One region of the Streptomyces sp. NPDC024555 genome, then DNA from elsewhere that is predicted to be linked to it. Evidence: riboswitches for the same ligand, from Rfam matches in the RefSeq annotation. Region 1 holds a riboswitch; the other holds the start of a gene.
What was found. Region 1 has a riboswitch for ZMP and ZTP ahead of ACZ4FH_RS10410 (bifunctional 5,10-methylenetetrahydrofolate dehydrogenase/5,10-methenyltetrahydrofolate cyclohydrolase). Riboswitches for the same ligand answer to the same signal wherever they lie in the genome.
Positions count from the first base shown of each region.

Region 2: it holds a riboswitch for ZMP and ZTP, as region 1 does, so the genes downstream of both, ACZ4FH_RS26480 (phosphoribosylaminoimidazolecarboxamide formyltransferase) here and ACZ4FH_RS10410 (bifunctional 5,10-methylenetetrahydrofolate dehydrogenase/5,10-methenyltetrahydrofolate cyclohydrolase) in region 1, are expected to answer to the same signal.

Region 1 is NZ_JBVHKV010000005.1:167,757-172,118, reverse strand. Features, by position in the region: gene ACZ4FH_RS10415 (aminotransferase class I/II-fold pyridoxal phosphate-dependent enzyme) at 137-1,615, shown strand; gene ACZ4FH_RS10410 (bifunctional 5,10-methylenetetrahydrofolate dehydrogenase/5,10-methenyltetrahydrofolate cyclohydrolase) at 1,649-2,515, opposite strand; ZMP/ZTP riboswitch at 2,538-2,623, opposite strand; gene ACZ4FH_RS10405 (serine/threonine-protein kinase) at 2,722-4,179, shown strand; gene ACZ4FH_RS10400 (DJ-1/PfpI/YhbO family deglycase/protease) at 4,311-4,362, shown strand, end outside.
Region 2 is NZ_JBVHKV010000016.1:75,601-79,962, reverse strand. Features, by position in the region: gene ACZ4FH_RS26490 (potassium-transporting ATPase subunit C) at 1-552, shown strand, start outside; gene ACZ4FH_RS26485 (ABC transporter ATP-binding protein) at 665-1,399, shown strand; ZMP/ZTP riboswitch at 1,474-1,558, shown strand; gene ACZ4FH_RS26480 (phosphoribosylaminoimidazolecarboxamide formyltransferase) at 1,591-2,742, shown strand; gene ACZ4FH_RS26475 (ATP-binding protein) at 2,906-4,362, shown strand, end outside.

The DNA of each region.
Region 1 (4,362 bases):
GGGAAGGTGTGCGGTCGGCGCGGACGGGGCAACCGTGGGACCGTCGAAGAAGAGGCGGGGCGCGTCCGGCGGCGAACCCCGTCCCCGGTCCCCGCCGGGCACCCGGGGACGGACCGACCACGGGAAGGCGGCAGGCATGCCGAACAAGCACGACGCGGCACCCGTCCTCGACGCGCTGGCCGCCTACCGGCGCCGTGGGGAGCTGGCGTTCACACCTCCCGGCCACAAACAGGCCCGGGGCGCCGCTCCCGAGGTCCGTGAGCTGCTCGGGGACGCGGTGTTCCTCGGGGACCTGCTGGCGTCCGGCGGGCTCGACGACCGCCGGACCGGGTCCGGTGTACTGCGGCGGGCGGAGGAGCTGATGGCCGACGCGGTCCACGCCGACCACACGTTCTTCTCCACGTGCGGGAGTTCGCTCTCGGTCAAGGCGGCCATGCTCAGCGTCGCCGCGCACGGCCAGAAGCTCCTGGTGGGGCGGGACGCGCACAAGTCCGTGATCTCGGGGCTCATCCTGTCCGGCATCCGCCCCGTGTGGATCGAACCGCGGTGGGACGAGGACCGGCATCTCGCGCACCCGCCGACCGCCGACGCGTACGACCGCGCGTTCGCCGCGCATCCGGACGCGCGGGGCGCGCTGATCACCAGCCCGACGCCCTACGGGGTGGCGGCGGATCTGCGTGCCGTCGCCGAGGTGTGCCACCGCCGCTCGCGCCCGCTCGTCGTCGACGAGGCGTGGGGCGCGCATCTGCCGTTCCACCCGGACCTGCCGACGTGGGCGATGGACGCCGGCGCGGACGTCTGCGTCACCAGCGTCCACAAGATGGGCAGCGGACTGGAGCAGGGTTCGGTGTTCCATCTGCGGGGCGATCTGATCGACCACGACACGCTGGCCTCCCGGGCGGACCTGCTGGGGACGACCAGCCCGTCCGTGCTGCTCTACGCGGGCATCGACGGCTGGCGGCGCCAGATGGTCCTGGAGGGGCACACCCTGATGTCCCGCGCCCTCGCGCTGGCCGCCGCCGTGCGCGAGGAGATCGAGACCGTCGACGGCATGCACGTCAACGACCGTGACGACTTCTGCGGGCCGGACGCCGGCTGCGAGTTCGATCCGCTGCCGGTCGTCATCGACATCCGGGACCTCGGGATCTCCGGGTATCTCGCGGCGGACCTGCTCCGCGAGCACCACCACATCGACATGCACCTCGTGGACCACCGGCGTATCAGCGCCCAGCTCACCCACGCCGACGACGCGGAGACCGCCGACCGTCTGCTCGCGGGGCTGCGGGACCTCGCCCACCGGGCGCCCACGCTGCCCCGCGGCCCGGAGGTGGACGTTCCCGCCCCGGCCGAGCTGCGCATGGAGCAGGAGAGGCTGCCGCGCGACGCCTACTTCACCCCCACCGAGGACGTCCCGGTGGAGCGGGCCGCCGGGCGGATCGCCGCGGAGATGATCACCCCCTATCCCCCGGGCATCCCCGTCGTCCTCCCCGGCGAGCGGCTCACCGAACCCGTGCTCCGCTATCTGCTCACCGGGCTCGCGGCCGGCATGAACCTTCCCGACCCGGCCGACCCGCAGCTCCGTACCGTCAGGGTCTGCGCCGACGACGAGGGGTGACGCCCCGTCCCAAAGGCCCCGCGGGCGGGCGCGTCACCGCTCCCGTACACCCAGCTGCTGCGCGGCGGCCTCCACGGTCTGCGCGAGGAGGACGGCGATCGTCATCGGCCCGACGCCACCCGGCACCGGGGTGATCAGACCCGCCCGCTCGCGCGCGGTGCCGAAGTCCACGTCCCCGACGTTGCCCGCGTTGTACCCGGCGTCGATCACCACCGCCCCGGGCTTGACGTCCTCGCCCCGGATCAGCCGGGGCCGCCCCACGGCCGCCACCACGATGTCCGCCTCCCGCACGATCGCCGGCAGGTCCGCCGTACGCGAATGGCAGTACGTCACCGTCGCGTCCTTCGCGAGGAGGAGCATCCCGGCCGGCCTTCCGAGAATCGCGCTCCTGCCCACCACCACGGCGTGCTTCCCGGCCGGGTCCACCTCGTACTCCTCCAGGAGCCGCATGATCCCGCCGGGGGTGCAGGAGACGAATCCCGGCAGCCCGAAGCCCATCGCGGCGAAGGAGCGCATCGTGACCCCGTCGACGTCCTTCGCCGGGTCGATCGCCTCGAACGCGGCCCGCTCGTCGACGTGCGGTCCGCACGGATGCTGGAGCAGGATGCCGTGGACGTCCGGCTCGGCGGACAACCCCGCCAGGGTGCCGATCAGTTCGGCGGTCGTGGTCGCGGCCGGCAGAGCGACGTGGCGGGAGCGGATCCCGGCCTTCTCGCACCGCGCCCGCTTCATCCGCACATACGTGACCGACGCGGGGTCCTCCCCCACCAGCACCGTCGCCAGACACGGCGGCGTGCCCGTACGCCGGGTGATCTCCGCCGCCGCTTCCGCCGCCGCGCCGAGCATGCGCCGGGCGGGGGCGGTGCCGTCCATGAGCCGGGCCGTACGAATCGAAGACATCTGCGCCCTCCAGGCGTGGTCGACCACTCGCCCAGGCGCACGGCAACGACATCCCGTCGGACCGCTCCCCGGTGGTACTCCACCTCAGCGCCAGTCACGGCCCGCCCGTCACCCTAATGGACCCGGTCGTGTCGCGGGGCCGGAACGTGATCGCGGTCCGCACCATCACGTTCCGGCCCCGGCCGGTGACCTGTCATCCTGGCGCGATGCCCGCCTCCCTCCCCCGTCCTGTCCCGGCCTCGCGCAACCTGCCGGCCGTACTCCACGCACTGGCGGGCAACCCCGCCGCGGGGCGGGAGGTCCTGGCACGCCTCGCTGCGGCAAGGACCGACCGGACCGGTCTCGCCCGCCGCCCCGGCCTGCCCGCGGAGGCGGCGGCGATCCTCGCCCGCGACGACGACGTACACCTCCGGCGGAGCCTGGCCGCGCGTCCGGATCTCCCGGCCGAGGTCCAGACCGTCCTCGCCCGGGACACCGACGCGGGGGTGCGCGGCCAACTGGCCGAAGGGGCTTCCTTCTTCACGACCGTGGGCGTGCACGGGCTCCTCTCCCCGAAGCCGTTGCCGTACGAGGTCTACGCACTGCCGGCCCGGGACCCGGAGCCGAAGGTCCGCCGTGCGCCGGCGTTCAACCGCCATGTGCCCGACGACATCCGGGCCGGCATGCTCGACGACGGCAACGCGCGTACGGCGGCCGTCACCGCCACCGAGTGGAATCCCGCGCCCGTCGCCCGGATCGGCGACCTCCTCTCACGGCTGCCCCGTGACGTCGACCGCGAACGGCTCCTGAGCCACCTGGACGGACCGCTGCCGGCCCGGACCGCCCGCGCGCTGCTCGCGGAAGCCGACACGTCCGCCGCCCCCGCGGTCCGCACGGACCTGCGCGCGGGGATCGCCGCGGTCGCCGACCTCGACGCCGAACTGACCGACCGCTTCCTGACGGACCCGACGACGCGTGCCGGGGTCGCGGCCAATCCGTCCCTGGACCCCGCGCGTCTCCCGGCTCCGGCACGTGATCCCGACAACGAGGTCCGGGCCGCCGTCGTCGCACGCCGCGGCCTCGATCCGGAGCTGCGCGAATCGGTGCCGGTGGAGTACGACGACGCCAGTAGCGGCAACGCCATCGGCCGGCTGCTGACCGAAGAGCTGTCCGCGTCCGACCAGATCGCCCTCGCGCGAAGCCGCCACCAGGCCTTCCGTCTGACGCTGACCCTGCGCAGCGACCTCACCGACGAGACCGTGGAGATCCTCGCCCGCGACGAGAGCTTCGCCGTACGGCTGTTCGTCTGCGAACACCAGGCCAACGCCCCCGGCCGGCTGCTGGCGGAGATCGCGGCCGACTGGAAGAGCTACAGCCGCTGGGACATGCTCGCCCACAAGGGCTTTCCCGCCGGGGCCGCCACCGCGCTGGCCCTCTCCGAGGACCCGGCCGACCGGGCCGTCGCCGCGGCGCATCCCGGGCTTCCGGCCGCCACCGTCGAGGCCCTGGTGGCCGACGGCTCGGACACCGTGCGCCGCCGGGCGGCGAGCAACCCGTCGCTCCCCGCCGACCGGCTCCTCGCCCTCCTGGGGGCCGAGGACCAAGCCCTCGCCTCCGGGGCGGCCGCGAACCCTGCGCTTCCCGTCGAGACCATGGGCCGGATACTCGGCCGAGCCGGACTGTGAGGCACGAGGGCGGACCGCGTGCTGCGGGCGGTTGCCCGGTTCGCCCGTGCGGCCGAGAGTGGAGGGGAGGGACAAGGGTTCGCCCCGGTGTCGGCCGGAGCGGCCGGAACGCCTCCGACAGAAGGGCCCGTATGAGTGCCGACGACGTGAGCAGGCGAAAAGTACTGGCGATCGTCACCAACT
Region 2 (4,362 bases), on a different contig from region 1:
CCGGGCCGGGCGAACGGCTCCGAGATCACCGCCGACGGCCGGACCGTCGGTTCGGACCTCATCGGGCAGCGCTACGACCTGCCGCCGAAGAAGGGCGAGGACACCCCAGCCCCCGATCTGCGCTGGTTCCAGCCCCGGCCCTCCAACGGGCTGGGCACCAACAGCGTCAACACCCGGTACTCCCTGATCCTCTCCGGCGCCACCAACCGCTCCGGCGACAACAAGGAGCTGATCGACTGGGTCACCGCCGCCAAGGCCGCCGTCGTCGAGGACAACTCCGTCCCCGGCCACCCGGTCGACCCCTCCGACGTCCCGGCCGACGCCGTCACCTCCTCCGGTTCCGGCCTCGACCCCGACATCTCCCCGGCCTACGCCCGCCTCCAGGTCCAGCGCGTCGCCCTCCGCAACCACCTCGACCCGGCGCGCGTGCACCAGCTCGTCGAGCAGCACACCGACGGCCGGATCCTCGGCTTCGTCGGCGAGCCCCGCGTCAACGTGCTGCGGCTCAACATCGCGCTGCGGCAGCTCGTGGACGGCGCGCGGACGCCCTGACCGGCCCGGATGCCCCGGGGCGGGACCCCACGGACCCGCCCCGGGCATTGCCCGTCCCCGCACCGCGTGCCCATACTGGCGGCCGACGGACCGAGGACCCACGGGGAGCGACATGACCGAGACAAGCGCCGCGCCGGACAACGGAGCGGGAGGCGGCACCGCCGTCGCCGAGGGCCCCATGGTCCGGATCGAGGACCTGCACCGGTCGTACGGCTCCGGCGCGGGCGCCGTGCACGCGCTGCGCGGCGTCTCCTTCGACATCCCGCGCGGCGAGCTGGTCGCCCTCAAGGGGCGCTCGGGCTCCGGCAAGACGACGCTGCTCAACCTGGTCGGCGGTCTGGACACCCCCGACGGCGGCCGGATCACCGTCGACGGCACCGATCTCTCCACGCTCGGCGAGAACGGCCTGCTGGAGCTGCGCCGCGACCGGATCGGCTTCATCTTCCAGTCCTTCGGCCTGATCCCGATCCTGACCGCCGCCGAGAACGTCGGCGTACCGCTGCGGCTGCGCAAGGCCGACCCGCGCGAGCGCGAGGAGCGCGTCTCGCTCATGCTCTCCCTGGTCGGCCTCGCCGACCACGCCGCCCAGCGCCCCGGCGAGCTGTCCGGCGGCCAGCAGCAGCGCGTCGCCATCGCCCGCGCGCTCGCCAACCGGCCCGCCCTCCTGATCGCCGACGAGCCGACCGGCCAGCTCGACCAGGAGACCGGCCTGGCCGTCATGGAGCTGCTGCGCGCCGTGGTGCGCAGCGAGGGCGTCACCGCCCTCGTCGCCACCCACGACGCCCAGCTGCTCGGCCTCGCGGACCGGGTGCTGGAGCTGAGCGACGGGCACATCATCGAGCACTGAGCCGCAGGTCACGGGGCTTCCCGCCGCCGCGTCCGGGCGTTCTCCGGCGGGAGGCCCCGGTCGCCGTCTACCATCGTCACCGTCGCGACTGGCGAGGGTGGATCACCACCGGGAAGCGACCCCTCCACGGAGGAGCTGCCGACCGCCTGGGCGCTCCGTCGGCCCGTCCGACCAGGAGTGCGACAGTGCGCATGCGTTACGGAATGAACCCCCAGCAGACCGCCGCCGAGGCGGCCCCCGTGCACCCGGGGCGGGCCCCGCTCCGGGTGCTGTGCGGCACCCCGTCCTACATCAACTGGCTGGACGCGCTCAACGCCTGGCAGCTCGTGCGCGAGGCCGCCGAGGTGTTCGGTGTCCCGGCCGCGGCCTCCTTCAAGCACGTCTCGCCCGCCGGGGCCGCGCTGGCCGGTCCTGTCGACGAGGCCGTCGCCCGGCAGCACGGCGTCGACCCGGCCACCGTGGGACCGCTCACCAGCGCCTATCTGCGGGCCCGGGACGGCGACCCCAAGTCCTCGTACGGGGACTTCGCGGCCGTCTCGCACGAGGTCGACGCCGAACTGGCCGAGCTGCTGGCCCGCGTGGTCTGCGACGGCATCGTCGCCCCCGGTTACGCGCCGGGCGTGGCCGCCGCCCTCGGCAGGAAGCGGAACGGGTCCTTCCTGGTACTGGAGGCCGATGCGGACTTCACCCCGCCCGCCGCCGAGTCCCGCGAGGTCTACGGCCTGCGGCTCTCCCAGGAACGCGACCCCGTCCCCGTCTCCGCCGGCCTCCTCGCCGAGGTGGTCACCGGGGAGATGACCGACGCGTCCCGGCGGGACCTGCTCCTCGGACTCGTGGTGCTGCGCCGCACCCAGTCCAACGCGGTCTGCTACCTCAAGGACGGCATGGCCCTGGGCATCGGCGCGGGACAGCAGTCCCGGGTGGACTGCACCCGGCTGGCCGGGGCCAAGACGGACACCTGGTGGCTGCGCCGGCACCCCCTCGTCCGGGATCTCGCCTTCCGCGGGGGAATCCGCCGGCAGGACCGGATCAACTGGCAGATCAGGCTCGTCGAGGGCGACCTCACCGCCGACGAGCGGGATCGCTGCCGCGACGCGCTCGGCGGCGAGCCGCCGGAGATCGGCCCGCAGGAGCGCGCCGCCTGGCTCGCCCGGCTCACCGGGGTCGCCTTCGTCTCGGACGGCTCGCTGCCCTTTCGTGACAACGTCGACCACGCCCGGCGCCACGGTGTGACCTGCATCGCGGAACCGGGCGGATCGATCCGGTCCGACGAGGTCGCGGAGGCCTGCCGCGCCCACGGGATCGCCCTCGCCCGCACCGGTCTGCGCCTCTTCCACCACTGACGACGGCGGTGGCGGCGGTGGCATCAGAGTTGTGTCAAGACGGGTCACCGCCCCACCCCGCGCCCGATATGCCGGATATCCACGGGGTATTTTCGACAGTGGCCGCCGCGCGGCGGCCACCGGTCCCGCTGGTGGTGACCGGGACCGGGAAGACAATGGGGCCATGGGGCGCGGCAAACTTCGGATCTACCTCGGTGCGGCACCGGGCGTCGGCAAGACGTACGCGATGCTCTCCGAGGCGCACCGCCGGGTCGAGCGGGGCACCGACTGCGTCATCGGCTTCGTCGAGCACCACGACCGGCCGCGCACCGAGGTGATGCTGCACGGCCTGGAGGAGGTCCGGCGCCGCGAGATCGAGTACCGCTCCGCCGTCTTCACGGAGATGGACGTCGACGCCGTACTGGAACGCGCCCCCGCCGTCGCCCTCGTCGACGAACTCGCCCACACCAACGTCCCCGGCTCCCGCAACGCCAAGCGCTGGCAGGACGTCGAGGAACTCCTCCAGGCCGGTATCGACGTGGTCTCCACCGTCAACATCCAGCACCTGGAGTCCCTCGGCGACGTCGTCGAGTCCATAACCGGCGTACGCCAGCGCGAGACCGTCCCCGACGAAGTGGTCCGCCGCGCCGACCAGCTCGAACTGGTCGACATGTCGCCCCAGGCCCTGCGCCGCCGGATGGCCCACGGCAACATCTACAAGCCCGACCGGATCGACGCCTCGCTCTCCAACTACTTCCGCCCCGGCAACCTCACCGCCCTGCGCGAGCTGGCCCTCCTCTGGGTCGCCGACCGGGTCGACGAATACCTCCAGCAGTACCGGGGCGAGCACAACATCCGCACCACCTGGCAGGCCCGCGAGCGCATAGTCGTCGGGCTCACCGGAGGCCCCGAGGGCCGCACCCTCATCCGCCGCGCCGCCCGGATGGCCGCCAAGGGCTCGGGCAGCGAGATCCTCGCCGTCTACGTCGCCCGCAGCGACGGACTGACCTCCGCCTCGCCCAAGGAGCTGACCGTCCAGCGCACCCTCGTCGAGGACCTGGGCGGCACCTTCCACCACGTCATCGGCGACGACATACCCTCCGCGCTCCTCGAATTCGCCCGGGGCGTCAACGCCACCCAGATCGTCCTCGGCTCCAGCCGCCGCAAGACCTGGCAGTACATCTACGGACCCGGCGTCGGCGCCACCGTCGCCCGTGAGTCCGGCACCGACCTGGACGTCCACATCGTCACGCACGACGAGGTCGCCAAGGGCCGGGGCCTGCCCATGGCCCGCGGCGCCCGGCTCGGCCGGGCCCGCATCATCTGGGGCTGGTTCGTGGGCGTCGGGGGACCGGCCCTGCTCGCGCTGCTCCTCAAGGGCCTGGAGAACGGCCCGGGGCTCGCCAACGACGTCCTGCTCTTCCTCTTCATGACCGTGGCCGCGGCCCTCCTCGGCGGACTGCGGCCCGCCCTCGCCTCGGCCGCCGTGGGCTCGCTGCTGCTGAACTACTGGTTCACCCCGCCCACCCACACCCTGACCGTGCAGGACCCCGAGAACTTCGTCGCCATCGTGATCTTCTTCGCGGTGGCGGTCGCGGTGGCCTCCGTGGTGGACCTGGCGGCCCGCCGTACCCATCAGGC